DNA from 3 places in the Dyella humi genome. Region 2 is predicted to be linked to each of the others. Evidence: predicted binding sites of a transcription regulator. Region 2 holds the regulator's gene; each other region holds the start of a gene.

Region 1 (9,799 bases), on a different contig from region 2:
TGGCCAAATAGCTCGAAAGTGGGTTGCGTGACCACCGATTTGGCCCAAACTTCGCGGCATCCCCCAAACAGAACGCGAACCTCCTTGCAATTCCCCTAACGCTCGCTGCTTTAGCATCTACCTGTTACGCCGCGTGCGTCCGCCAGACTTCAAGCAACAGGAGTTATCCCCATGCTGGATTCATTCGCCACCCGCGACACCCTCAAGGTCAACGGCAGCTCGTACCAGATCGCCAGTCTCGCCAAGCTCGGCCAGCAGTTCGATCTGAAGCACCTGCCCTACTCGATGAAGATCCTGCTGGAAAACCTGTTACGCCATGAGGACGGCGTCAACGTCACCAAGAAGGAAATCGAAGCGGTCGCCAAATGGGATCCCAAGGCCGAACCGGATACCGAAATTTCCTTCATGCCGGCGCGCGTGGTGCTGCAGGATTTCACCGGTGTGCCCTGCGTAGTGGACCTGGCGGCGATGCGCGATGCGGTGGTGAAGCTGGGCGGCGATGCCAACCAGATCAATCCGCTTGCTCCGGCCGAACTGGTGATCGATCACTCGGTGCAGGTCGACGTGTTCGGCTCGCCCTCGGCCATAGATAAGAACGTCGAGATCGAATTCGAGCGCAACCATGAGCGCTACTCGTTCCTGCGCTGGGGCCAGAAAGCCTTCAACAACTTCAAGGTAGTGCCGCCGCGCACCGGCATCGTGCACCAGGTGAACCTGGAGCACCTGGCGCGCGTAGTGTTCACTGGCAAGAAGGATGGCGCGGATTGGGCGTACCCCGATACCGTGTTCGGCACCGACTCGCACACCACCATGGTCAACGGTTTGGGCGTGTTGGGCTGGGGTGTAGGCGGCATCGAAGCGGAAGCGGCGATGCTGGGACAACCGTCCTCGATGCTGATTCCGCAAGTGGTGGGGTTCAAGCTCACCGGCAGGCTGCCCGAGGGTGTGACCGCCACGGATCTGGTGCTCACTGTCACGCAGATGCTGCGCAAGCTCGGCGTGGTCGGTAAGTTCGTGGAATTCTTCGGCGAGGGGTTGAAGCATCTGCCACTAGCCGACCGCGCCACCATCGGCAACATGGCGCCGGAATACGGCGCGACCTGTGGCATCTTTCCGGTCGATCAGGAAGCGCTGAACTATCTGCACCTCTCCGGCCGCAGCGAAGATCAGATCGAACTAGTGAAAACGTACGCGCAGGCGCAAGGTCTGTGGCACGACGAAAACACGCCGCATCCGCAATTCTCCACCACACTGGAACTCAACCTCGCCGACGTGAAGCCATCAATGGCCGGCCCCAAGCGCCCGCAGGATCGCGTACTGCTGGAAGACGTCAAGAAGAGCTTCCATGACAGCCTCGGCGCGCTCATCGCCAACCGCAAGAACAGCGGCGAGGTGCGTGGCGAAGCACGCTTTGCCGGCGAAGGCGGCGGCACCGCCGTGGGTCATGACGCCAGCGCCTTGGCCCAGGGTCAGCACGTATCGATGAACGGCGAGAGTTTTCATCTGCAAGATGGCGCCGTGGTGATCGCCGCGATCACTTCGTGCACGAATACGTCCAATCCGGCCGTGATGCTCGGCGCCGGCCTGCTCGCCAAGAAAGCCGCGGCGAAAGGACTGAAAGCCAAGCCGTGGGTGAAGACCTCGCTCGCGCCCGGCTCGCTGGTGGTCACCGATTACCTGGAGAAAACCGGTCTGCTGAAAGAACTGGAGAAGGTCGGCTTCTACCTGGTCGGCTACGGCTGCACCACCTGCATCGGCAACTCCGGTCCTTTGCCACAGGAAATCAGCAAAGGCATTGGTGAAGGCGATCTGGCGGTGGCTTCGGTGCTCTCCGGCAATCGCAACTTCGAAGGCCGCGTGCATCCGGAAGTGAAAATGAACTACCTGGCCTCGCCGCCGCTGGTGGTGGCTTATGCACTTGCTGGTTCGCTGGGCGTGAATCTCGCCACGGATCCGCTCGGCACCGGTAGCGATGGCAAACCGGTGTATCTCAAAGACGTCTGGCCGAGTAACAAGGAAATCTCCGATGTGATCGCCGGCGCGGTCAGCCCGGACATGTTCAAGAAGAACTACGCTGACGTGTTCAAGGGCGACAGCCGCTGGAACAGCATCGCCTCGCCGGAAGGTGCCGTGTACAAATGGGCCGATTCCACCTACATCAAGAACCCGCCCTACTTCGAAGGTATGACGATGGCGACGGGCAAGATCGAGGACGTCCACGGCGCGCGCGTGCTGGGGCTGTTCGGCGACTCGATCACCACCGATCACATCTCGCCTGCCGGCTCGATCAAGAAGGACAGCCCGGCCGGTAGATTCCTTATCTCCAAGGGCGTGGAACCGAAGGATTTCAACTCCTATGGCTCCCGCCGTGGCAACGACGACGTGATGGTGCGCGGCACCTTCGCCAACATCCGCATCAAGAACATGATGCTGGATGGTGTGGAAGGCGGCTACACACTATACGTGCCGAGCGGCGAGCAGATGGCCATCTACGACGCCGCGATGAAATACAAAGCGGACAAGACGCCGCTGATCGTGATCGCCGGCAAGGAATACGGCACCGGCTCCTCGCGCGACTGGGCGGCCAAAGGCACGCTGCTGCTCGGCGTGAAAGCGGTGATCGCGGAGAGCTTCGAGCGTATCCATCGCTCCAACCTGGTCGGCATGGGCGTGCTGCCGCTGCAGTTCAAGGATGGCGAGAACGCGAAGTCGCTCGGCCTGACCGGCAAGGAGACGTTCGAGATCACCGGTCTGCAAGACGGCGAGGCGAAGGAAGCCAAAGTGGTTGCCAAGAGCGATAAGGGCGAGAAGACTTTTACCGTGAAGGTGCTGCTGCTCACGCCGAAGGAGCGGGAGTTCTTCCGTCATGGCGGCATCTTGCAGTACGTGTTGCGTCAGCTGGCCAGCAAGAAGGCCGCGTAACCACGTAAACTCTCATGGCCGTCATTCCCGCGGAAGCGGGAATCCATTTTGCTCCGATACAAAAAGCGAAGATGGATTCCCGCTTCCGCGGGAATGACGGCCGAGTGGTGACAGCGCAAGATTGCTAGCCTCCTCTCCCAGAAGGAAAGAGGAGGCTAGAGTTGTTGCGTCCACGTCGCGTTATAACAGCGCCAATCATGCCCTTCCCTGCGCCACGCGGTTTCCACCTTGTAGACACCCAGTTCCGAAGGAAACACTTTGCCGCCGCTGGTCAGCGTGACGGTGAAACTGGCTACATATCGCTCGCCGCGCGGCTGCACGTCCACTGGGCCAAGCACCGCATGCAAGGTTTCGCCACGAAATTTCGCCACCCGCAGCAGATTGGCGATGTCCTGTCGGCTCATCGCGCCGCTGTTGCCGTCGAAATCGTCACTAACCGGTTGAAGCACCGCGGCGGCATCAACCTGCTCGGTGGCCTGGGCAACCTTGTCGATCGCCTGCCGGATCAGCACCTCGTCCGGCGCGTGATGGCAACCGGCTGCCGCCAGTATCAGCAGGGCGAAAATCAGAAATCGGTACAGATATTTCATGGCCGGCTTTTCCCAAGAGAGCTCGCTGCAACGCGGCTTGCCGCTGTACGTCAGCGTATGCTCCAATGCTTCGCCCGCATGATGCCCGATGCGCGCTGCCGCCACCATTGGCACGTATTCATGGAGCCTGGAATCGAAACATGAGCAATCAGTGTCCGTGGCTGAGTCACTATCCGGATGGCGTACCTGCAGAGATCGACATCAACCAGTACGCGTCGGTGGTCGCCGTTCTGGAAGAAGCGTTTGAACGCTTTCGCGGGCGTGATGCCTTCTCCAGCTTCGGCAAGCGGCTGAACTACGAACAGATCGATACGCTGAGCCGGCAATTTGCCGCTTATCTCACCGGGGAACTGAAGCTTTCCAAAGGCGACCGCGTTGCGATCATGCTGCCGAACATTCTGCAGTATCCGATCGCGCTGTTCGGCGCGCTACGTGCCGGCATGGTGGTGGTCAACACCAACCCGATGTACACCGCGCGCGAGCTGAAACATCAGCTGGAAGATTCCGGCGCCGTGGCCATCGTGGTGCTCGACAACTTCGCGGCGACCTTGCAGCAGGTCGTGGCCGAAACCCACGTCAAGCACATCGTGACCACCGGCATCGGCGATCTGCTCGGCGCCAAGGGCATGGTGATCAACTTCGTGCTCAAGCACGTGAAGAAGATGGTGCCGCCTTATTCGCTGCCGCATGCGCTGCGCTTCAAGGATGCGTTGGAGGCCGGCGCGAAGCACGCGTTGCCGAAACCCTCCATCACGCATGACGACATCGCCTTCCTGCAATACACCGGTGGCACTACGGGCGTGGCCAAGGGTGCCATGCTTACCCACGGCAACATGGTGGCAAACATGATGCAGGCCGGCGCCTGGATCGGTGCGAACCTCAAGGAAGAACGCGAGATCGTCATCACGGCCCTGCCGCTGTATCACATCTTTTCGCTCACCGCGAACGGGCTGGTGTTTCTGCGTCTGGGTGGCCTGAACATCCTCATCACCAACCCGCGCGATATGCCTGCCTTCGTGAAGGAGCTGCGTAACTCGCATTTCTCAGTGATCACCGGCGTCAATACCTTGTTCAACGGGTTGCTCAACACGCCGGGCTTTGAAAGCGTGGATTTCTCAAACCTGCACCTGAGCCTGGGCGGCGGCATGGCCGTGCAGCGCGCGGTAGCCGAGCGCTGGAAAAAAGTTACGGGCTGCACATTGGCCGAAGCCTACGGCCTCACCGAAACCTCGCCGGCCGCCTGTATCAACCCACTGGATTTGAAGGAATACAACGGCTCGATTGGTCTGCCGATTTCCTCCACCGAGGTCGCCATCTGGTCGGAAGACAATCAACCCCTGCCGATCGGCGAAGTGGGCGAGCTGATGGTGCGCGGCCCGCAGGTGATGAAGGGTTACTGGAACCGCCCCGACGAAACCGCCAAGGTGCTTGCCGATGACGGCTGGTTGCACACCGGCGATATCGCAAAGATGGATGCGAACGGCTATGTGTACATCGTCGATCGCAAGAAGGACATGATCCTGGTATCCGGCTTCAACGTGTATCCGAATGAGATCGAGGACACCATCATGAAGCACCCGGGCGTGGCCGAAGTAGCCGCCATCGGCGTTCCGGACGAACACTCGGGCGAAGCGGTGAAGCTGTTTGTGGTGCGCAAAGATCCCAGCCTCACGGTGGAGCAGCTCAAGGAGTTCTGCCGCGAAAACTTCACCGGCTACAAGCGCCCGAAGACCATCGAATTCCGCGATGCGCTGCCCAAGAGCAACGTGGGAAAGATTCTGCGGCGCGAATTGCGCGACGAAAAGAAACAGCCCGCTGTCGCGGGCTGATAATGCATGCATCGCGCGCGCTCCTACACAGGAAGCGCGCGTAGTTATTTTGCCCTACTCGTCGTGCCACATCTCCAGGATGTCGGCATAGCCGCCCAGCAGATTCCACAGCGGTACCTGCTTGTCCTCGGGGATGTGTGTGTACGCAAACCCGATGTGCCGCTCTGACACGCGCGCCACCTTCGCCTCCAGATGGATGTGCAGGTCGTCGCCGAAGATCATGTCCAGCACCCAGCTCTCGCCGGCCTGACCGCGCCAGTCGAGCGGACGGCGCACCAAGGCGCCCGTCGCTGAAATATCGATCAGGTCGGTCGGATGCGATTCATTGCCGTGGCTCATCAACACCGTGGTCTTGATGCGCATGCGCGCGGGGCGCAGATGCTCCTTGCCGGAACCATCCATGGCATCGTCACCTTTTGTATTCATGCTTTAGCTCCCTAACCCGCTTTACGTCGTCGACGCGACGCCCAGATCCGACCTCCGTGGCGATTGAACCATTGGACTTGGACAACGGTTCCATCACTCGTCAGCACCAGCGTATTCCTGCCGGCGTCCCCCGGATGTGCGCGTATGATGAAGCAAGGCACATGCCACTGCTACAACTACGTTTCAGCGCAGGATGCTGCTCGTTTCCAGGGCTCAGCCTGCTTGCTGGCGACGCAATGGGTCACATGCTGCCGCTGCTTGAACAGCAGCAACCAAGGCCAGCTTGTTGAATGAATCCGCGCCCGCTGCAGTCCAGGGTTTCTTGACAACCCGCTACCGCAGCTGAAGCACTCGCTGGACATGCCACAGCAGTGCCGCTAATCTGTAACCCGCGCGTGGAGCCATGCATGGATGGTCGCCGGGAGCCCCGGCGGGAATGGCCTTCACCCGATGTACTCAGCCGACCTTTTACGAATCGCGGGCGACGCCAGCGGCGTCACGCCGGTTCTTGCCTGATCGTATCTTTACCGACCCGGCGCCGACGACCGCCAGCCTGACACGAACCACGCCGTGTGGATTCATCAGGGCCAGCAATCGCGGGAAACCGTACGCTCGGCTGGGCATTGCGCAGATTGGCTTTTATGGGAATGGCCGCAAAAACCCGGGCCTTCCAGGCATGAACCCTTATGTTCCGCGTATCGGAAAAAGGGTTCTGAGTCGTCAACAGAACGAACGCCAGCCCGTCGGGCGGGCCAATGACATGCATTGATGAGCACTGAGCCAACCGAGTCTCAGCCTGTAGAAGCAACGCAAAATGCGTTCGCCGGGGTTCCGCAGCAGCAGGAAATGCCGCTGGCAGTCGTGCGCGGAGAACCGATCCTGCAGATGCCGCAGGATCTGTACATTCCACCGGATGCGCTGGAAGTTATCCTGGAGGCATTCGAAGGGCCGCTGGATTTGCTGCTGTATCTGATCCGGCGGCAGAACCTGGACATTCTCGATATTCCGATCGCCGAGATCACCCGGCAATACATGGAATACATCGAGATGATGCGCGATGTGATGCGCTTGGAGCTGGCCGCCGAATATCTGCTGATGGCGGCGATCCTGGCCGAAATCAAATCGCGGCTGCTGCTGCCGCGGCCCCCCTCGGAAGAAGGGGTGGAGGAAGATCCCCGTGCCGAACTAGTGCGCCGCCTGCAGGAGTACGAGCGTTTCAAGAAGGCGGCTGAGGACATCGATACTCTGCCCCGCCTGGAACGCGACACGGTGGTGGCGCAGGCCGACACGGGCGAGCGCAATGTGATCAAGCTGCCGCCGCCGCTGGACCTGAAGGAAATGCTGCTGGCCCTCAAGGACGTGATGCACCGGGCCGAATTGTTCGGGCATCACGCCATCAAGCGCGAGGCGCTGAGTGTGCGCCAGCGCATGGGCGAGTTGCTGAGCCGTCTCGAGGGCGACCAGTTCCATCGCTTCGAATCGTTGTTCGACCCCAGTGAAGGAAGACTGGGCGTGGTGGTCACCTTCCTGGCCATGCTGGAGCTGGCCAAGGAATTCTTGGTCAACATCGTGCAGGAAGAGCCGCTGGCGCCGATCTACGTGAAAGCGAACGCCGGTTCGGCCGCGGAAGAAGCCAGCGTCGCCGCCGGCGATGACGCATTCGATGAAGAACAGCATGCCGCCTCCGGCGGCGAATAACAGACAGCGGGAACAACACGCAACCGTCATGGACACCCGATCCTAAGGCTATGCAGATCGAGCAACTCAAACCGATTATCGAAGCCGCACTGCTGGCCGCCAGCCAGCCGTTGAGCGTGGCGCAGTTGGGCGAGCTGTTCGTGGAGGCAGACGAAGTCGACCGCGCACAGATCGCCATGGCGCTGGAGCAATTGGCCGAGGATTGTCAGGGCCGCGGTGTGGAGCTGAAGGAAGTCGCCTCCGGCTTCCGCTACCAAGTGCGCCAGGACATGCACCCCTGGGTCTCGCGCATGTGGACGGAAAAGCCCAGTCGCTACTCGCGCGCCCTCTTGGAAACGCTGGCGCTGATCGCTTACCGCCAGCCCATCACCCGCCCGGAAATCGAACAGATCCGCGGCGTGGTGGTTTCCTCCAACATCATCAAGACGATGGAGGAGCGCGAATGGATACGCGTCGTCGGCCACCGCGACGTGCCCGGCAAACCCGCCTTGTTCGGCACCACCCGCGGCTTCCTCGACTACTTCAACCTGAAATCGCTGGACGAGCTGCCACCGCTCTCCGAAATCCGCGACATGGAAGATCCACAACTGCGGCTGGACGACGAACCTTTCCCACCCAGGCCCGTGCGTAACTTGCCGATCGACCCGGATGCCGAAGAAACCGACGGCGAAACACCCGCCAATGAAGCACACGCTGAGCAAGAAGTGCACGCTGGCGAAGGGTCGATCGACGTCGAACACCACGAAGCGCCGAACGACGAAACATCGAACGAAGCATCCTTGGACGAAGCTGGGGAAAACCCGGAACCTTCGCTCCCCACCGAAGAAACTGCATCCCATCCCGACGAGCCTGACGATGAACTGAAGGCCGTCGCCGAAACCCATCCCGCCACTGCCGACGAGGCAGCGGCTTCCGCGGACGCCGATAACGGCACCGCCGAGCAAGACACCGAGGAGTACCGCGCATGAATGCGCCGCAAAAATCCGTATTGAGCCTCAAGCGCGCCGCGCCGACCGAGAACGCCCCCCAAATCGAAGAGCGCCTGCACAAAGTGCTCGCCAACGCAGGCCTCGGCTCGCGCCGCATGCTGGAGCAACGCATCCAGGCCGGTGAGGTCGAAGTCAACGGCAGCCCCGCCAACATCGGCGCCAGCGTGCGCGCAGGCGATCGCGTGGTGATCGATGGCAAGCAATTCGTTGTCGCCACTGACAGCCGCGACGATGCCGAAGTGCTGGTCTACCACAAGCCCGAAGGCGTGGTGACCACACGCGAAGATCCCGAAGGTCGCCCCACCGTATTCGAACAGCTGCCGCGACTGAAAGGCGCGCGCTGGGTCGCCGTGGGTCGCCTGGACATCAACACCACCGGCCTGCTGCTGCTCACCACCGATGGCGATCTCGCCAACGCGCTGATGCATCCGCGCAGCGGCCTGGAGCGCGAATACCTGTGTCGTGTGCATGGCGAAGTGCCCGACGAGATGATCGAAAAACTCAAGGCCGGCGTAGAACTGGAAGACGGCCCTGCCCGTTTCGACGAGATCGCCGTTATCAGCCGCGGCGGCAGCCACAGCTGGTTCCGCGTGGTGATCCGCGAAGGACGCAACCGCGAAGTGCGCCGACTGTGGGATTCGCAGGGCTTTCTGGTTAGCCGCCTGAAGCGCATCCGCTACGGCGGCATCGAACTGCCGCGTATGCTGCGCCGTGGCGATTGCGAAGCGCTTGGCGAAGAAGCCGTCAAGGAACTGCGCAAGAGCACCGGTCTGGGCGCACCGCAAGCTGTGCTCACGCTGAGCCCGGTGTTGCACCAGCGTCGCGCACCGCGCAACGTTGTGGAATACCGTCCCGAAAAAGGCGGCGCTGCTGGCTGGAGCGGCGGCTACCACGATGAAGCTCGCGAATTGCGCGCCTTCGACCGTATCCGCGAAGACCAACCCGCGCGCGGCAAGCAGCGCCGGCACGCGAATCCGAATCGCGAAGTGAACGGCAACGTGGCGACTCCGGAACGCCAGAAGAAAAATATCCACAAGAAGAAGCGCGTCGCCCCCGGCCAGGAATTGCCGCCGGCACGCACCTGGTTCGCTGGCGAGAACCGCGAAGGTGGGCGCACGCACGGCGGTGGCCAGGCGCCGGGCAATCGTCGCAGTGGTGGTGGCGGTGGTAGCACCAATCCGTATGGCGGCTTCAACGCCGGCGGCGGCGCAAACCGCAACAACAACCGCGGTAATAGTCGTCCTGGCGGCGGCAATAATCGCCCTGGTGGCAATCGACCTGGCGGCCGGCCGCAGCGCGGCAATCGCCCGCAGGGACAAGGCGGCGGTGGCGGCAATCGCGGCGG
Region 2 (9,799 bases):
TCATGCGATTACCATGGCGGCAGTCGGCGCATCTGGTGGGCTTGACGGTCCATGAAGCTCTGCGCCGGATCGATGCCCTTGCTCTTCAACATATGGCTGCGCACCGCCGCTTCCACCAGTACCGCCAGGTTGCGGCCGGGCGCGACGGGCAGGGTGATCATCGGCACCTGCACATCGAAGATTTCACGGTGACCCACGTCGCCGGTGAGGCGCGTCAGCGCATCGACGTTCTCGCCGTCGCGCAAGGGCTTGAGATGGATCAGCAAGCGCAGGTACTTGGAGGTTTTCACCGAGGTGTGGCCGAACATCTCGCGCACGTTGAGCACGCCCAGGCCGCGCACTTCCAAAAGGTCCTGCAGTAGTTCGGGGCAGGCGCCGTCGATCACGTCCGGCGCGATCAGGGTGAATTCCGGGGCGTCATCGGCCACCAGGCGATGGCCGCGGCTGATCAACTCCAGCGCCAGCTCGCTTTTGCCGGAACCGGCCTCGCCGGTGATCAGCACGCCGATGGAGAACACCTCCAGCAACACGCCGTGCAGAGTGAGGCGCGGCGCCATGGTGCGCGCGAGGTGATATTGCATCCAGGTGAGCAGCTCGTGGCCGCGTTTGGCGCTGATCCACAGCGGGGTGTCGGTTTCCTCGGCCACTTCGCGCAGGTCGGAAGGAATCGCTTGATCCTTGGTGACGATGAAGGCCACCGGATGCGTGGCGGCGGCCTTGTGGATCACTTCCCAGCGCTGGCGGGAATCGAGGCTGTCGAGGTAGCTCAGCTCCTCGGTGCCGACGATCTGGATCTTGTTCGGATAGATGACGTTGAGATAACCCACGAGAGACGGGCGGCGCGCTGGCGTGGAGCCGTAGTCGAGCACGCGCGTTTCGCCGCGCATGCCGGCCACCCAGCGCAAAGCCATGCGCTCGTGGATGTCATCGAAGAGTTGTCTTGCGGTAAGGCGGTCCAAGAGGTTCCCTTTGCGCCGCGTGGCTGCCTGGGGCGGGGCGGCGGCAAGGGACATTGTGCCAGCTTTGCGGCCCTCTCTCCCTCGTGAGAGGTTCGCTGCTTATTCCCGCTCCCCTCCAGGGAGAGGGAAGGGTGAGGGGGCAATCTTGCGTGGGAGTACATCGGAGTGGGGGTTCTATTGAGGTCCGGGGCAAGCCGTGGCCCCTCACCCCTGCCCCTCTCCCCTAAGGGGAGAGGGGGAACACTTGGCGGTGTTATTAACCGTACTGACGGATTTCCCTTACTTCACGTTGATGCTTATCGCACAGCTTGTCGCGATGGCGGCGAAGTTGGTCGACGAGCTTGTCGAACAGGTTGTCGATCGAGGCGTACATGTCGTTCTCGGTGGCTTCGGCGTGCATGGTATTGCCCGCTACCTTGAGCGTTCCCTCGGCGCGCTGCTGAAGCTTGTCCACCGAGAGCACCACGTTCAGGCTGACGATGCGGTCGTCGAGGCGGGTCAATCGGTCAAGTTTGGCTTCGGCGCGGCTGCGCAAAGCGGGAGTTACTTCGATCCGTTGGCCACTGAGTTGGAATTGCATGGTACGCCTCCTTCAAGAGCTGCCGCCATTGGCGGCGTTGGTCGATGCGCAGATCAAAGTGACGTGATCGTTGCATCGTGAAGCAAGACCTTGTGTATGAAAGTGGGATCGTTCTATCGCAACGCAAGTTCCCCGGCAGCGCCGAAGCAACGCGTTCAGATATTGCGCTGTCGCTCGCTGGAGCTGGGAATACGCAGAATTTCCCGGTACTTCGCGACCGTGCGACGCGCTACCTGAATGCCCTTGCCGTGCAACTCCTCGGCAAGCGCCTGGTCGGAGAGCGGCTTGCGCGGGTCTTCGTTGTCGACCAGCTTGCGCAGCATGGCCTGGATGGCGGTGGCGGACGCGCTGCCGCCGTCTTCGGTGGAAACGCCGCTGGAGAAGAAATACTTCAGTTCGTACGTGCCGCGCGGCGTGTGAATGTATTTGCGGGTAGTTACACGTGAAATCGTCGACTCATGCATACCTACCTCCTCGGCCACTTCGCGCAGCACCAACGGCTGCATCGCTTCCGGACCGTAGTCCAGGAAAGCGCTCTGCCGCCGCACGATGGCTTCGGCGACCTTCATCAGTGTTTCGGCACGGGACTCCAAACTTTTAATCAGCCAACGCGCTTCCTGCAGCTGGCCGCGCATCCAGCTGGCATCGTCGCCGCGCGCCCGTGCAATCAGGCTGCAGTAGTGCTGGTTGAGGCTGAGCTTGGGCTGGCTGTCGGGATTCAAGAGCACGCGCCAGCGCGTACCATCCTTGCGCGCGTATACGTCCGGCGCCACGTATTCCACCGGCGTGGTGTCCATGGCGGCGCCCGGGCGCGGATCCAGGCTGCGGATGAGAATGGCCGCGCCGGTGGTGTCTTCTTCGGTGGCGTGCAAGCGACGGGCGAGCTTGGCCATGTCGTTGCGCGCCAGCAGTTCCAGTTCTTGCTCGACGATGCGCAAGGCAAGATCGCGATACGGCGTGCTCGGATCGAACTGCTCGAGCTGCGCGCGCAGACAGTCCGGGAGATCGATGCTGGCCACGCCAGCCGGATCGAAATGCTGCAGCTGGCGGCGCACGGTTTCCACTTCTTCGTGCGTGGCTTTGAGGTGCGGCGGCAGTGCGGCGAGTACCGCATCAATACCTTCGACCAGGTAACCATCCGTGTTCAATGCGTCGATCAGCACCGTGGCGATCAACTTGGCACGCGGATCCATCGGCGTGAGGTTGAGCTGCCACAGCAGGTGTTCCTGCAATGACTCCGGCGCGGCGCCTTGCGGCTCCATGCCTTCTTCGTCGCGATTGCTCGAACTACTGCTGCCGTTACCGTTACCGTTGACGGTGGAGAAATCGATCGGCTCGTCGGAACTCATTTCCGGCTCGGTCCATTCCGGCGCTTCGTCGTTGGCGTCGCTGCCGGAAGCGGAGCTGCTGCTGACCCCGTTCAAGGGTTCGAATTCGTGGTCGAATTCACCATCCGCTTCGGTTTCGTCCTGCTCCTCCTGCGTGGCATCTTCGGCGAACTCGAGCAGAGGATTGCTCTCGGCGAGTTGACGCAACTCGGCAGCCAGCTCCAATTGCGACAATTGCAACAGGCGAATGGCCTGTTGCAGCTGCGGCGTGAGAGCCAGCTGTTGATTGAGACGAAACTGAAGCCCTGGTTTCATGCCTGCCAAAAGGGATAAGACGGCCTCATCCTAACCCTTCGACGGAACGCCGGCCATAGCTGCAGAGGCGGAAATTGCGGCGCGGTAATGCGGATGTGAAGCGGCGCAAATTAAGCTTGTGCGGGCGAAAAAGTTGGAGTATTACAGACGGAATTCCCGTCCCAGATAGACCTCGCGCACCCGCTCGTCGGCGAGGATGTGCGCCGGGGTGCCGCGCGAAAGTACTTCGCCCTCATTCATGATGTAGGCACGGTCGCAGATGCCCAGCGTCTCGCGCACGTTGTGATCGGTGATCAGCACGCCGATGCCGCGTTCCTTCAAGTGCCGCACGATGCGCTGGATTTCGCCCACCGAGATTGGGTCGACGCCGGCGAACGGTTCATCCAGCAACATGTAGCGCGGCTGCGCGGCGAGGGCGCGCGCGATTTCCACACGACGCCGTTCGCCACCGGACAGGCTGATGCCTTTCTGTCCAGCGATGTGTGCGATTTTCAGTTCGTCCAGCAGGCTTTCCAGTTCGCCGTCGCGCTTGCGCGGCTCCAGCCCTTCGCGCAGTTCCAGCACGGCCATGATGTTGTCCGCCACGCTCAGACGGCGGAACACCGAGGCTTCCTGCGGCAGGTAGCCGATGCCGAGCTTGGCGCGCGCGTGCATGGGCAGGCCGGTGATGTCCTGCTTGTCGAGCTTGATCGCGCCGGCATCGGCCTCGATCAGTCCCACGATCATGTAGAAGCAGGTGGTTTTGCCGGCGCCGTTGGGGCCGAGCAGACCCACTACCTCGCCCTGGCGGATCGAGAACGCGAAGTCGCGCACTACTTGGCGCGCGCGGAAACTCTTTTGCAGGCCTTCTGCGGAAAGCATGGGTAACGGTTATTCCTTGGAGGCGCTGCTGGCGGACGCCGGTGCGCGGGTGCTGGATGACGATGCCGGCTTGGACGAGTTCGGCGCGGGATTGCCCACCGGCTTGGCGGGCACGGGTGGGTTGGCTGGTGCGCCTTTCTTCGGCGGTGGCAGCGGTTTCTGCTTCGGCAGGAAGGTCATGACGACGGGGGCGCCGTTACCGCTCTCGCCGACCATGTAACTGGTCTGCGTGTTGTAGGTGAGCTTGGCGCCGCGTGCGTCGCCCTTGTTCTGCTGGTGGACGTAGGCGTTGCCGGTAAGAATCGCGATACCGTTGACGTTGTCGTAATACAGCTGATCGGCATCGCCGGTCATCAGGTTGCCGTTGTCGTCGATTTGCTCGATGTGCGGGCGCTTTTGCGGAGTGCCGGTGACGACGACGTGATCGACCGACGTGTCTTCCTTGGCCGTGTAGATTTTTGCGATATCGCCGGTCAGCTTCATCGTGCCCTGTGTGATCAGCACGCTGCCTTTGAAGGTACTGATGGTGTTGGGCTGGTTGTAACCGTCCATGCTGTCGGCATGCACCACGTGGATCGGTTGATTGCGATCATCCTGCTTTGCCAGCGCCGGTTGCAGAAGCAGCAGCCCCGCGGCCAGCAGGCTGAGTCGTAGCATTTTTCTGGCGCGGATACAGGATGCCGTGCACGTCATGGAGCAACTCCAGATGGTTATCGTTGAGGTTGGCACGCATGCCAACGCCGTTCATGATGCTTTCGCCTTGCGTCATGGTGGCCGGATCCGCAGTTTCCATGCGGTTCTCCTTCGGCCAGCCGGTGACGTTGGAGGTGCGTAATGTTGCCATGGGACCCTGCGTGTAGGCAGGGCGGTACATGTAGACCGCACCATCCAGGCGCATCAGTGTGCCTGTTTTGTTGACCCAGCCGAACGGTGCATTGCCGTGCCAGTCCGGGACGCCGGGGTTTTTCGAGGTGATCTGGAACACCGGCGCGTTGATGTACAGCGATTCGTCGCCGCCGCGGCGATCCATGCGCGGCGCTGTCATAGTGAAGCTCAGGAGCCCGTCCACGTCATAGCTCCACACCGTGGCGTTGTAGAGCACGTAATCGGCAATCGGCGGGCCGATGAAATCGTTGGCCGGTGGCGCGCCTACCACCCAACTGCGCAGCATCCAACTGGCTGGCGCTGCGATGGCGAGCAGCACGATGGCGACGTTGAGGCGATTGTCGCGTAGGTATTGGCGAAAGTTCACCGCCAGTGCTCCTGTTCGGCCGCGCTCTTGCCCTGCGCATGCAGGATCAGGTCGCACACTTCGCGCACAGCGCCCATGCCGCCGCCCAAGCTCGTCTGCCAATGCGCACGCTGCACCACCCACGGATGCGCATTCGCCACCGCTACGGCGAGGCCGGCGAGATGCATGGCGGGGAGGTCGGGCAGGTCGTCGCCGACGAAGGCGGCTTGCTCGGGCGCAAGTTCCAGCGCTTCGAGGATCTGGCGCATGCATTCGCGCTTGTCGGACTGGCCTTGATAGACGTGCGCGATGTTTAGTTCTTCCGCGCGCAAGGCAACAGGATGACTGATGCGCGCGCTGACGATTGCGACCTCGATGCCATGCGCCTGCAGCCGCTTCAAACCGAGACCGTCATGCACGTGAAACACCTTGGTTTCATGGCCACTTTCGCTGTACCACAGGCGACCGTCGGTGAGCGTGCCGTCCACGTCGAACGCGGCCAAGCGAATCTTGGCGGCGCGAGCGAGCACGTCGGCAGTCAAATTGGAAAGATATTCCATGCAACGTTTCCGTCAGACCACGCGCGCGCGCAGCAGGTCGTGAATGTTGAGGGCGCCGACTACGCGCTGTGCGTTGTCGACCACCAGCAGGGCGTGAATCTGGTACTTCTCCATCACCTGCGCCGCCTCGATGGCGAGCTTGTCGGCACCGATCACTTTCGGGCCGCGCGTCATCAGGTCACTGACGCGCGCATTGCGCAGGTCCACGCCGTCGTCGTCCAGTGCGCGGCGCAAGTCACCGTCGGTGAACACGCCCAGCAGGCGCTGCTCGGTGTCGACCACGGCGGTCATGCCTAGGTGCTTGCGTGTCATTTCCATCAGGGCTTCGGTGAGGCTGGCGTCGGGGGAAATCATCGGGATGCCCGGGCCGGTGTGCATCACATCGCTGATGTGCAGCAACAGACGGCGCCCCAGGCTGCCCGCCGGGTGGGAACGCGCGAAGTCCTCAGAGGTAAACCCGCGCGCTTCCAGCAGCGCGATGGCCAGCGCATCGCCCATCACCAGCGCGGCAGTGGTGCTGGCGGTGGGGGCCAGGCCCAGTGGGCAGGCTTCCGCCGAAATGCCGGCGTCCAGATGCACATCGGCCTGACCGCCGAGGGAGGAATCCGGATTGCCGGTGATGGCGATCAGCGGAATGCCCTGGCGCTTGATCACTGGCAGGATGAACAGGATCTCGTCCGTTTCACCCGAGTTGGACAGGGCCAGCACCACGTCTTGCGGCAGGATCATCCCCAGGTCGCCATGGCTGGCCTCACCCGGATGCACGAAAAAGGCCGGCGTGCCAGTGGAAGCCAGGGTGGCAGCGATCTTGCGCCCCACGTGCCCGGATTTGCCCATGCCGGTGACCACCACGCGCCCCTTGCAGCTCAGAATCAGCCGGCAAGCATCGACGAAAGTCTGGTCGATGCGCGGTTCCAGCGCCCGGATGGCAGCCGCTTCGGTGGCGATGACCGTGCGCGCGCTGCGCACGATGGCGGCGGCATCCACGCGGCTGGCTTTGGCTTTGGTGATGGGGGCGTTCATGCGTCCTCGCGGCGGGCTGGGCAGGGGCTGCCAACACGTGTGTCGTTTCTGCGACAGCAGATTTCCATTAACATGGCATATTCGCATTCTATCTTGATGCCTGTCGCCAATGGCTCGACCTGTACGGGTTGGCAGCCGGCGTTCAGTATCTCAGCAATTGGAAAACCGATGGACGCAGCCAGCATCCAGGCAATGATCGAAACGGGCCTGCCCGGCGCAAAGGCGAACGTGCAGGGTGACGATGGGGTGCACTTCGAGGCGGAAGTAGTGGCCGCGCAGTTTGCGGGTAAGCTGCCGTTGGCGCGTCACCGTCTCGTTTACGGCACCTTGGGTGACCTCATGGGTGGCGCGATTCACGCGCTTGCGCTCAAGACTCTGACACCGGAAGAAGCCGCTGCGCGCCGTTGACGGCGCCGCGATCGCTCCCGGTTTCGCTTATTTCAAGGATTCCCGATGGCAAAAATCCTGATCAGCGGCGGCGAGCCGCTACGCGGTGAAGTGGGCATTTCCGGCGCGAAAAACGCCGTGCTGCCCATTCTCGCCTCCTGCCTGCTGGCCGACGAGCCGGTCACGATCAGCAACGTACCGCACCTGCACGACGTCACCACCACCATGGAACTGCTCGGCCAGATGGGTGTGCAACTGGTGCTGGACGATCGCATGAAGATCCAGGTGGATCCACGCTCGGCCGATCGCTATTTCGCGCCGTACGAACTGGTGAAAACCATGCGCGCCTCGATTCTGGTGCTGGGGCCGCTGGTGGCGCGCTTTGGCCAGGCCGAGGTCTCGCTGCCCGGCGGCTGCCAGATCGGTTCGCGTCCGGTGGATCAGCACATCCGCGGCCTGCAGGCGCTGGGCGCAGAGATCGAAGTGGAGAACGGCTACATCAAGGCTCGCGCCAAGCGCTTGAAGGGCGCGCGCATTGTGATGGATATGGTCACCGTCACCGGCACCGAGAACGTGATGATGGCGGCGGTGCTCGCCGACGGCACCAGCGTGATCGAAAACGCAGCGCAGGAACCGGAAGTAGTGGACCTGGCCAATTGCCTCAATACGCTAGGCGCGCAGATCGAAGGCGCGGGCACGTCCACCTTGGTGATTCACGGCGTGGAACGCCTGCATGGCGGCCACTACGAAGTGCTGCCCGATCGCATCGAAACCGGCACCTTCCTGGTCGGCGCGGCGATGACCGGCGGCAAGGTGCGCGCCCGTAATGCGCGCTCCAACACGATGGATGCCGTGCTGGTGAAGCTGGAAGAAGCCGGCGCACACGTTTCCACCGGTCCAGACTGGATCGAGCTGGACATGCAGGGTCGCCGCCCGAAAGCGGTGAACATCACTACCGCGCCGTACCCCGCATTTCCCACCGACATGCAGGCGCAATTCACTGCGCTCAACTGCGTGGCCGAAGGCGTGGGTGTGATCACCGAAACCGTGTTCGAAAACCGCTTCATGCACGCGCATGAATTGCAGCGTTTGGGCGCGGACATCCGTCTGGAAGGCAACACTGCGATCATCCGCGGCGTGGGCAAGATGAGTGGCGCGCCGATCATGGCGACCGATCTACGTGCGTCGGCTTGCCTGGTTCTGGCTGGACTCGTGGCGGAAGGCGATACGACGGTGGATCGCGTGTATCACATCGATCGCGGTTACGAGAATATTGAAGAGAAACTCAGTACGTTGGGCGCGAAGATTCGTCGCCTTCCCACGTAATCTTCAATGTCGTCATTCCGGCGAAGGCCGGAATCCAGTTTGAATACGTCGTGCGAAGCACACAAAATCTTTTATGTAGTGTGCTTCATCTTTTATGTAGTGTGCTTCGCACGTCATTTTTGACTGGATTCCGGCCTTCGCCGGAATGACGAGCGAAAAATCTACGGCGAACTGTAGCGAATCAGCTCCAACGTCAAATCTCCACCATCGCTCTGCGCCAATTTCACCGGCACCGAGTACTGCTTCGGCACGTACCACGCATCGAAATGCTTGTCCGAATCGGTGCGCGTCACGCGCTCGGCCTGGAAGCTGCCGGCTGGTACTTTCACCGTCTCGGTGCCCTGCACCTTGAACTGTTGTTGCTCCACGCGCTGTTTCACGCCTACCGGTAGCGTCACGTTCTGGTTGCCGTTGCGCAGCGCCAAGCCCAGCGCGAGCGACATCGTGTTGCGATCGACCAAGCCCGGCACTGCGGCATAGTTCGTGACGCCTTTGCCTTCGTCCACGCTCACCTGCTTGGTGTTCCAGTTCACCTGCATCGTGCGCTGCTTGGTTTTCAGCGCAGAAACTTTGGAGTTGTAGGTTTCGGTTTCGGGTGTTTCATTGTTCCAGCGGAAACGCGTGACGTCGCTGGAGTTCGCGCCAAGCATCGCAGCCAGCCCGGACGTGCCGTGAATCTGGTTGCTGTATTCGTATTCGCCGTTACCGAGCGATTTCAGCGTGATGGTCGCTTCGCCCATCGCCTCGCCCTGGCGCGAGACCTGGTAAGTGGCGGTGAACGGCGTCGGCTGTGCGGCGAACGCGGCGCTGGTGGAGACGGCCAGCACAAGGCCGGCGAGAAGGGAGCGAGGGAGGTTGAGTGTGCGCATGGATCGGCAGTGTACCCGTCGAGCCTGAACGCGTATTCAGCGGACGAGTTTTTCGTCCTACCACCGTAAGGGTTTGCGAAGCGGTTCACCATCGAAAGCAATGCCTTGCTCGCCCAGCGTCAGGCGGCCGGCGGCAATCAGAGCGACCACGGCAGGCAGCAATTGGTGTTCCAAAGGCAACAGCCGGGTGGCCAGCGTGGCTTCGTCGTCGCCGGTTTCGATCGTCAGCGTGGCCTGCGCAATCACCGGGCCGCCGTCGAGTTCGGCCGTTACGTAGTGCACGCTGGCGCCGTGTTCAAGATCGCCGGCTTTCAACGCGCGGCGGTGCGTGTGCAGGCCGCGGTACTTGGGCAACAGCGA
Region 3 (9,799 bases), 740 kb from region 2:
CGCCATGCAGTCACTGCGTCAGCACAGCTGGCCGGGCAATGTGCGCGAGCTGTCCAACCTGGTCGAGCGCCTCGCCATCCTCTATCCGAACAGCGAAGTGCGCGCCAACGATCTGCCGGAAAAATATCGCGGCGTGCAGCCGATCGACGAAACCGGCGGCGGCGTGGTGCGCGCCATGCTCGACGGCCAGAGCAAGGCCGCGCCGGCGAACAACCGTCATCTGGATGCCGAAGTGCTGTTGCCGGAAGGCGGCGTAGATCTGAAGGATCACCTGGCCGACATCGAAGTGGGACTGATTCGCCAGGCGCTCGATATCACCGACGGCGTCGTGGCGCATGCGGCAAAGCTGTTGCACATGCAACGCACCACGCTGGTGGAAAAGTTGCGCAAGTACGGTCTGCAGTCGGCCTGCCGCAGCAACGATACGTCGCCAGAGAGTGGCACAGCCGTTGCATGAAGCACCTTGTAACCGCTCAAGCGTTGGAAAACCGACATGAGTCAGATTGACGTCAACAGTGTGCTTTCGCAGATGCGCGCGCTTGGTGCGCAAGCTTCCGGTGCGATGCCGAGCGCTTCGCTGCCTGCTTCATCCAACGGACCGAGCGTGGATTTCAGCACGCTGTTCAAGCAAAGCATCGGCTCGGTGGCTGCGCAGCAGAACGAAGCCGAGAAGCAGGTCAGCGCGTTTGAGCGCGGCGATCCCGGCGCCGACATCGTCAAGACGTCGATCGCGGGACAGAAGGCCGATCTCGCGTTTCGTGGTCTGGTGGAAGTGCGCAACAAGCTGGTCGATGCGTACACCACCATTATGAATATGCCGGTTTAACCGTAGCGCCGTCATCCCCGCGAAAGCGGGGATCCATTGCATCAACTATGCGTTCGAAGGACGCCACATCGATTTCGAGTGCTTTCGCTCAGGCTGATTGAAAATGGATTCCCGCTTTCGCGGGAATGACGGCAAAAAAGAACTCACTGATTCGCTCCCATGGCCGACAACATCCCAGCAACCGCCAACGCACGCCAGGACCAGCTCAAGATCCTCCTGCGCAATCCGACCACTCGCCTGCTGATGCTGCTGGTGAGCGTGGCCATGGCGGTGGCGCTGGGCGTGGGCATCGTGCTGTGGTCGCGCGGACCGAATTACGCCTTGTTGTATGCGGGACTGGATCCGAAGGATGCCGCCGCAGTCACGCAAGCCCTGCAAACCAGCAACACGCCATTTCGTCTCGGGGCTGATGGCGCATCCATTTCGGTGCCGGCCGACGTACTGGCCGACACGCGCCTCAAACTCGCCAGCCAGGGCCTGCCGCAAGGCAGTACCGCCGGCGCGACGATGCCGCAGAGCGATTCTCCGTTCGGCATGAGCGATCTGGCCGAAAGCACGCATTACCGCGAAATGCTGGAAACAGATCTGGGCAACACCATCGCCGGTTTGCAATTCGTGCGCGCGGCGCGCGTGCATCTGGCGCTGCCGAAACCTTCCGCCTTCATTCGCGACAATCATGCGGCCAGCGCGTCGGTGTTGTTGACCTTGTATCCCGGTCGCCAGCTCGACGGCAGCCAGGTGCAGGCGATTGTGCACCTGGTGTCCTCCAGCGTGCCGGATCTGGATCCTTCGCAAGTTTCCATCGTGGATCAGCAGGGCAGCTTGCTCACCGTTTCTGATCCTGACAGCCCGGGTGCGGTGGGCGATGCGCACATGCGACTGGTCACGCGCATGGAGAACAGCTACACGCAGCGCATCGAAACCCTGCTCACGCCGCTGGTCGGCGCGGGGCGCGTGCGTGCGCAAGTGGATGTATCGCTCGATTTCAGCCAGACCGAAAAAGCCAGCGAGAGCTACGACGGCGACAAGCCCGTGCTGCGCAGCGAACAGACCAGCAGCGAACAGAAAAATGATGGCGCCGCCGGCGAGATTGCCGGTGCGCTCAGCAACCAGCCGCCGAACATCGTGGCGCAACCGACTGCCGCCAAGCCCAATGCGGGCACGCCAGCGGCGGCCAATGCAGCGGCCAGCAACACGGCCAAGGCGACGCCCACCGATACGTCGTCCACCGCCACGCGCAATTACGAAGTCGGTCGCACCATCAGTCACGTTAACAATCCCGCCGGCAAGCTGACGCGACTGACGGTGGCGGTGGTGGTGGACAACAAGCCCGCGACGGACGGCAAAGGCAAGAGCATTCCGCTCACCGAGCAGGAATTGCAGCATCTCACCGATCTCACCAAGAACGTGGTCGGTTACGACCAGCAGCGTGGCGACAACGTCACCGTGATCAACGAGGCGTTTTCTTCTGATTCGCCGGTCGACGTCACGCCCGTTGCGCAACCATTCTGGCTGCGTCCAGGCATGCTGGATCTGATCAAGCAGGGCGCGGGCATTCTCATCGCGCTACTGATTGCCTTCGGCCTGTTGCGCCCCTTGCTCAAGGGCTTGCTGCGCGGGCCCGAACCGATGCCAGTGCTGGCAGGTCCAGTGCCGACTGTGTCCGTGCGCATCGCAGACGATGGTCGCGGCGATCGTGATGATCCGGTGCGCATCACTTCGCCACAAATCCAGAACATGGCATACGAACAGAAGATCGGTCTCGCACGCAAGCTGGTGCAGGAGAATTCCAAGCAGGTCGCGCAAGTGGTGATGAATTGGGTGGGTGAGGATGGCAGCTGAGCACAACAACGCGCTCAACGGCGCGCAGCGCGCTGCGATCCTGTTGCTGACCCTGGGCGAGCAAGATGCCGCCGAGGTGCTCAAGCATCTGAGCGCGCGCGACGTGCAGGCGGTGGGCACCGCCATGGCCACGCTCAGCAACATTTCGCGCGACCAGGTCGAGCACGTGCTCGGCTGCTTGAACGACGATATCGGCCGCCAAACCGCACTCGGCGTGGGCACCGAGGAATACATCCGCAAGGTGCTGGTGAGCGCGCTGGGCGAAACCAAGGCCGGCAGCCTGATCGATCGCATCTTGCTGGGCCGCTCCACCAAGGGCCTGGAATCGCTCAAGTGGATGGAAAGCCGCGCGATCGCCGAGATGATCGGCATGGAGCACCCGCAGATCATCGCGCTGGTGCTCGCGCATCTGGAACCGGATCAGGCCGCCGAAGTGATCGGTTATCTGCCGCAGCGCGTACGCAGCGACGCGGTGATGCGCATTGCCAATCTCGACGGCGTGCAGCCGCAGGCACTGAACGAACTGGACGAGATCATGGAACGCCAGTTCTCCGGCACATCGACCAAGCTCAAATCCGCCACCGTGGGTGGATTGAAGGCGGCCGCCGACATCCTCAACGCGATGGAGTCCACGCGCGAAGCCGAACTGATGAATGCGATTCGCACGCATGACGCCGGACTCGGCACCAAGATCGAAGAACTGATGTTCGTGTTCGACGATCTGGCCGACATCGACGATCGCAGCATGCAAACCCTGTTGCGCGAAGTACCGTCCGCGCGCCTGATCGTTGCGCTGAAAGGCTCCGAACCCGTCGTGCGCGAAAAAATCTTCGCCAACATGTCCAAACGCGCCGCCGACATGCTGCGCGACGATCTGGAAGTAAAGGGCCCGGTCAAGCTCAGCGATGTCGACGCTGCGCAGAAGGAAGTGCTGCAGCTCGCGCGCAAGCTGGCGGATGCGGGGCAGATCAGTCTTTCGGCCAGTGGGGATGAGTTTGTGTGATGCGGATCATGGCTACTCATCGCCGCGAATTCACTCCCTCTCCCCTTCGGGGAGAGGGTTGGGGTGAGGGGGCAACCTTGCCCAATGTGTTTTATTGCCTTGCCGTCATTCCCGCGAAAGCGGGAACCCATATTGCTCTGAAGCAAGAAGCGATGATGGAGTCCCGCTTTCGCGCGAATGAAGGCTTCAAGGCGTTACGCGAGCTTCCCGCGAGATTGGCCCCTCACCCCAACCCTCTCCCCGTAGGGGAGAGGGAGTTGCCGGCGCGCGAGGCATCCTGATGCCCAACGTCCTCACCCGCGAAACCATCGCCGTCTTCAACCGCTGGGAGCCGCCCACAGTCGGCAGCGCAAAACCCGCAACCGAGCCCGCGCAAGCCCCCGGTCCCACGGTCTACGAACTGGAAGAAATCGAACGCCAGGCACGCGAAGAAGGTTATGCCGCGGGGCTGGCCGAAGGCCGTGCCGCGGGGAAGAAAGAACTGGACGAACGTCTGGCGCGACTGGATTCCATCTGCACTGCCGCCGCGCGTCCGCTTGCTGGCTTGGATGACGCCGTCGAACGCGAACTGGCCCAACTCGCCACCGTGATTGCACAGCGCGTGGTGACGCGCGAACTGCAACTCGATCCGGCACTGATTGATCGCGCCGTGCGCGAAGCCGCCATGGCCTTGCCATCGGCCACGCGCGATTTGCGCGTATGGGTACATCCCAGTGACTTGGATCTGCTGCGCGAACTTGCCGCCGCCGAACCGCATTGGCGTTTCGGTGCCAATCCGGCGCTGCAACGCGGCGATTGCGTACTGGAAAGCGAACGCTCGCGTCTGGATGCGCGCGTCAGCACACGCCTGGCCGCGGTGGTCGATGCCGTTATCGGCGACGATCTGGATGACGGCGAGGACGAGGTTTCCGCATGAACGACACCGCGCCAGGCAAACACCAACGCTGGCGCCGGCAGCTCGCACTGCGCGCGCAGCACGCGCGCTCTGCACAACTGCTGACCGTGGAAGGGCGCCTGCGCCGCGTGGTCGGCTTGACGCTGGAAGCTGAAGGCTGCGAAGCGCCGCTGGGCGCGCGCTGTCTGGTCGACGCCGCCGACGGCGTCCAATTGGATACGGAAGTGGTGGGCTTCGCCGACGAACGCCTACTGCTGATGCCGGTAACCGAAATGCATGGCGTGTTGCCGAATGCACGCGTGCGTCCGTGCTTGCGCGCGGGGGGATTGCCGGTGGGCGAAACCCTGCTCGGCCGCGTGATTGGTGCCGACGGCGTGCCGTTGGACGGTGAAGGCCCGCTGCATGCAGAGAGCCACGCGGCGCTCAAGCGCGAGCCGATCAATCCGATGGCACGCAAACCGATCGATACACCGCTCGACACCGGCGTCTGCGCGATCAACGCGTTGCTGACGGTCGGTCGCGGCCAGCGTATCGGTTTATTCGCGGGTTCCGGCGTAGGCAAATCCACCTTGCTCGGCATGATGACCCGCTACACCGACGCCGACGTCGTCGTCGTCGGATTGATCGGCGAGCGCGGCCGCGAGGTGAAGGAATTCGTGGAACAGACGCTGGGCCACGAAGGCCGCGAACGCGCGGTGATCGTGGCCGCGCCGGCCGATGCGCCTCCACTCAAGCGCCTACGCGGTGCGCAGTACGCCACGGCGATTGCCGAGTGGTTTCGCGATCGCGGCCAGCGCGTGCTGCTGCTGATGGATTCGCTGACGCGCTACGCCCAGGCACAGCGCGAGATCGCGCTGGCGATCGGCGAGCCACCGGCGACCAAGGGCTATCCGCCGTCCGTGTTCGCCATGCTGCCCGCCTTGGTTGAGCGCGCCGGCAACGATGCGGAAGGGCGTGGCTCCATCACTGCGTTCTACACCGTGCTCACCGAAGGCGACGATCACCGGCACGATCCCATCGCCGATGCGGCGCGTGCGATTCTGGACGGCCATATCGTGCTGTCGCGCGATCTGGCCGAAGCCGGCCACTACCCCGCGATTGACATCGAAGCTTCGATCAGCCGCGTGATGCCGGCGGTCGTCGCGAAGGAACAGATGCGCGCCGCGCAGCGCTTTCGCCAGATCTATTCGGCGTATCGCCAACGGCAGGATCTGATTGCGGTCGGCGCCTACCAGAAAGGTTCCGACGCGCAGGTCGACCACGCCATCGCCATGCACCCGAGCCTGGTCCGATTCCTGCAGCAGGAAGTCGACGAGCCTGCCGAACTGCGCACCGCGCAGGAACGGTTGGCTTCACTTGTCGCGGAGACCTAAGCCAATGCCATCGCGTTCGGATCGACTGCAGCCCGCCGTGGACCAGGCCCAACGCCGCCAGAAAGATGCCTTGCAGCGCCTGGCCGATCATCAGCAGAAACTTGCGCATGCCGAACAGCAGCTCGAAGAATTGAACCGCTACCGGCGCGAGTACAGCCTCGGCGACGGTGGCCTGACGGTAACCGCATTGCTCAACCGTCAACAATTCGTCGATCGCATCGACCAGGCCATCGTGCAGCAGGGCAAGCTGGTCGAGCGTCTGCAGCGACAGCTCGACGGCGCGCGCGAACGCTGGCTGCAGGCGCATGCGCGCGAAAACGCGCTCGATACCGTGGTGGATCGCTTGCGCAAGCAAGAGGATCAGCGCGAACAGCGACTGGAGCAGGCGGAAGTGGACGAGCGGATGCAGTATCGCCGCGGTATCCGCAACTAGCTGGCCCGCTTTTTGCTCCACATTTCAGCCATTTCATCGAGCATCCGCGCATGAGCGCCACGCCATTACCCCCTCTGCCGATCACTCCGTCGCCGCCGACGCAGCAGACCAGTGCACCGCGATCGGGCAGTCAGCAGCCCAGCGGCACCAGCTTCAACTCGCATCTGCAATCGGCGCAGCAGCAATCGTCGTCGGACCAGGCGCAGAACGGCAGCGCGGCCCAGGACGGCAACGGCAGCCAGAACACGGCTGCGCAGGCCGGCAATGCGTCGAACAACACGGCCACACCAGGCCAGGCCGATGCGTCCAAGCAGAATGACGCAACGAACAGCAGCGATATCGGTATCGATCTCACCGGTGGCATCGCTACGCTGGCCGGCACGATGCTGGGCCTGATCGATCATGCCGCCAGCGATACGCATGGTGACGCGACGCCGGCAACCCATGCGGCGCCAGCGAAGCCGGTTACGCAATCCGCCAACAAACAACCCGCAGCCGCGCAGCCCAATGCGCTGGCTGCGACTATGATTCCCATACCGCTATCAGCCGCCATGACGGCCGCGCCTGCCACGACCAGCAGCGGCGTGCAGACGGCTGACGGCACCGCCGGTGCCTTGTCGCAAAAAGCATCGGCCTTCGCCAGCGCGAACGCCGACAATGCGTCCGCCAGTGCTAGCAGCAGTGCTTCGGTTGCCGCGGATGGTGGAGCATCAACGCCAACGACCAGCGATAACGTCCAGGCATTCGCTGCTGGTTTGGCCGCCATCAGTCATGCAAGCGTTCCGTCGGCGGCATCGACGGTAACCGACAGTGGTTCGCAGGCTTCGCCGGATCTTGCCGCGCTGGGCAGCCTTACCGCGGCGCCCACGGTTCCGGTCAGCGCAACGACCGGCGCCACGCACAACCTTGGAATGAACGAGACGGTCGGTTCCTCAGGCTTCGCCAAGGAACTCGGCCAGCAGATCACCTGGCTCAGCGGCCAGGAAGTAAAGCAGGCGCAAATACGCTTGAATCCGCAGGATTTGGGCCCGCTCGACGTGAAAGTGAGCGTTGAGCATGGTCGCGTAGACGTAAGCTTCATGACACAGCATCCCGCCACTACCGCAGCCGTGCAGCAAGGCTTGGATCAGCTCAACCAGATGCTGGGCGGACAGGGGCTTTCGCTCGGCCACGCCACGGTGGGGCAGCATGCACAGCAGCAGTTCGGGGCGCAGCAGGGGCAGCAAGGTCAGGCGTCCGGTAACACCGGCGATGACGTCGCCGATACGCCGGTTGCCGTTGCAACGCGTGTTGCCGTGGGGCTAGTCGACGCGTTTGCTTGATGCTTCTGCTTCGTATTCTTCATGGCCGTCATTCCCGCCTTCGCGGGAATGACGGCCATGTTGGTTTCTGTATTTGTCTGCGCACGACGGAATTGCCACGCCGCCCATCGCGCCCACATCCCGACGCGCGTCAATAAAACGCCGCCCAGCGTCTTCACGAATCGCGCAAACCGCGCTGCTATGCGCTTTCAAACCATGGCACGCCGCTTGCTAAAACCTCTTTAGATAACGCCGCCATACACCAGGCGCGGCGTCATGCCTTTCATGGAACTTGGGGTTGTTCATGGCTAACGCCGAAAGTCTCGAAGGAGAAGTCCCTGTCACCGCTGCCAAGAAGAAAGGCGGCAGCACGGTGATGTTTGTCGGTATCGCCGTGCTCGGGCTGCTTGGCGCGGGTGCTTATCTGTACAGCCGCGCGCACGGTACGCAGCCCGCTGCCGCGGCGCTGGCGCCAAAGACACCGGAACTGTTTCTGCCGCTGGATCCCGCTTTCGTGGTGAATTTTCAGGATCAGGATTCCACGCGCTACCTGCAGGTGGGTGTGACGGTGATGACGCACGATGCGTCGGCCGTGCAAGCGATGAAGGAAAGCGATCCGGTGATTCGCAACGCGCTGGTGATGCTGTTCAGCAGTCAGACCTATGCGGGCTTGAGCGACATCGCCGGCAAGAAAAAGCTGCAGGCCGAGGCGCTGGAGGCCGTGCGCAAGATCGTGGCTGACAGAACCGGCAAGCCGGATGTCGATGCCCTGTATTTCACCAGCTTCGTGATGCAGTAACGGGATATAAGCCGATGAGCGACCTGCTTTCTCAAGAAGAAATCGACGCCCTGCTCAACGGCGTCGACGACGGCAAGATCGAAACCGAGAGTGATGTGCCGCCGCCGCCGGGCACGGTGTTGGATTTCGACTTCACCCAGCAAGACCGCATCGTGCGCGGTCGCCTGCCGACGCTGGAAATGATCAACGACCGCTTCGCGCGCTTCTTCCGCACTCAGCTGTTCGGCGTGCTGCGCAAGACCTGCGAAGTGTCGGTACTGGGCGTGAAGATGCAGAAGTTCAGCGAGTACGTGCACGGCCTCAACGTGCCTAGCAACCTCAATTTGATCAGGGTGAAGCCGTTGCGCGGCACCGCACTGGCGGTGATGGAACCGCGGCTGGTGTTCACCGTGATCGACAATTTCTTCGGCGGCGACGGGCGCTATCACGCGCGCATCGAAGGCCGCGACTTCACGCCGACCGAAAATCGCGTGATCCAGATCCTGCTCAACGAAGTGTTCATTTCGATGGTCGAGGCCTGGGCGCCGGCGATGCAGGTGCAATTCGAATTCCTCAATTCGGAAATCAATCCGCAGTTCGCCAACATCGTCAGCCCCACCGAAACCGTGGTGGTGTCGCGCTTCCACGTGGAGCTGGACGGCGGTGGCGGCGAAGTACACCTCACCTTGCCTTACGCGATGGTGGAGCCGATCCGCACCATGCTCGACGCCGGCGTGCAGAGCGACCGCATGGGCGAGCGCGACGAGCGCTGGATCCATTGTCTGCACGACGAAGTGATGGATGCGGAAGTGGAACTGAGTTCGATGCTTCTGGAAACCAGGATCAGCATCGGCGAATTCCTTGGCCTGCGCATCGGCGACGTGATCCCGATCAACCTGCCGGATGCCACTACGGTGTTTGCCGAGGACGTACCGATTTTTCGCGGCCAGTACGGCCAATCCAATGGCCGTTATGCCGTGCGATACAAGACCGCCGCCGGCCGCCGCGCGCCGCTTCCCGTTTTCGAATTCGCCCCGGAAAAACTCGTATGAACCACAGCTTCGATACCCACGGCCTCAACGGCGCATCCAAAAACGGCGAGCAACCCCTTGAGTTCGACAACTTGAACGAAAGTACGAGCGACAAGGCCGACGTCAGCCTGGACATGATTCTGGATGTGCCGGTGACGCTGGCCATGGAGGTAGGCCGCACGCGCATCAGCATCCGCAACCTGCTGCAACTCAACCAGGGTTCGGTGGTGGAACTGGATCGCGCCGCCGGCGAACCGCTGGACGTGTTCGTCAACGGCACTCTTGTGGCGCATGGTGAAGTGGTGGTGATCAACGAG

Evidence for each region. Region 2 encodes sigma-54, which starts transcription at its own class of promoters, with help from an activator protein. Its sites were predicted from a motif close to TGGCACGNGCNTTGC; they were not measured.
Region 1: ISP18_RS02115 (PilZ domain-containing protein) is a predicted target of sigma-54. The motif match lies at 5,920-5,934, and genes of this name have one in related genera.
Region 3: ISP18_RS16140 (flagellar basal body-associated FliL family protein) is a predicted target of sigma-54. The motif match lies at 7,891-7,905, and genes of this name have one in related genera.

What each region holds. Positions count from the first base shown of each region.
Region 1 is NZ_JADIKI010000021.1:354,023-363,821, forward strand. Features, by position in the region: gene acnA (aconitate hydratase AcnA) at 172-2,922, shown strand; gene ISP18_RS02105 (hypothetical protein) at 3,078-3,512, opposite strand; gene ISP18_RS02110 (long-chain-fatty-acid--CoA ligase) at 3,653-5,341, shown strand; gene ISP18_RS02115 (PilZ domain-containing protein) at 5,396-5,767, opposite strand; gene ISP18_RS02120 (segregation and condensation protein A) at 6,536-7,465, shown strand; gene scpB (SMC-Scp complex subunit ScpB) at 7,516-8,433, shown strand; gene ISP18_RS02130 (pseudouridine synthase) at 8,430-9,799, shown strand, end outside.
Region 2 is NZ_JADIKI010000023.1:340,948-350,746, reverse strand. Features, by position in the region: gene rapZ (RNase adapter RapZ) at 1-4, opposite strand, end outside; gene hprK (HPr(Ser) kinase/phosphatase) at 9-959, opposite strand; gene hpf (ribosome hibernation-promoting factor, HPF/YfiA family) at 1,216-1,539, opposite strand; gene ISP18_RS12845 (RNA polymerase factor sigma-54) at 1,695-3,182, opposite strand; gene lptB (LPS export ABC transporter ATP-binding protein) at 3,324-4,043, opposite strand; gene lptA (lipopolysaccharide transport periplasmic protein LptA) at 4,053-4,736, opposite strand; gene lptC (LPS export ABC transporter periplasmic protein LptC) at 4,633-5,295, opposite strand; gene ISP18_RS12825 (KdsC family phosphatase) at 5,292-5,834, opposite strand; gene ISP18_RS12820 (KpsF/GutQ family sugar-phosphate isomerase) at 5,847-6,857, opposite strand; gene ISP18_RS12815 (BolA family protein) at 7,026-7,265, shown strand; gene murA (UDP-N-acetylglucosamine 1-carboxyvinyltransferase) at 7,311-8,570, shown strand; gene ISP18_RS12805 (DUF3108 domain-containing protein) at 8,732-9,439, opposite strand; gene purN (phosphoribosylglycinamide formyltransferase) at 9,497-9,799, opposite strand, start outside.
Region 3 is NZ_JADIKI010000023.1:1,082,155-1,091,953, reverse strand. Features, by position in the region: gene ISP18_RS16180 (sigma-54 dependent transcriptional regulator) at 1-457, shown strand, start outside; gene fliE (flagellar hook-basal body complex protein FliE) at 494-826, shown strand; gene fliF (flagellar basal-body MS-ring/collar protein FliF) at 986-2,668, shown strand; gene fliG (flagellar motor switch protein FliG) at 2,658-3,671, shown strand; gene ISP18_RS16160 (FliH/SctL family protein) at 3,952-4,587, shown strand; gene fliI (flagellar protein export ATPase FliI) at 4,584-5,939, shown strand; gene fliJ (flagellar export protein FliJ) at 5,944-6,372, shown strand; gene ISP18_RS16145 (flagellar hook-length control protein FliK) at 6,423-7,694, shown strand; gene ISP18_RS16140 (flagellar basal body-associated FliL family protein) at 7,978-8,472, shown strand; gene fliM (flagellar motor switch protein FliM) at 8,487-9,503, shown strand; gene fliN (flagellar motor switch protein FliN) at 9,500-9,799, shown strand, end outside.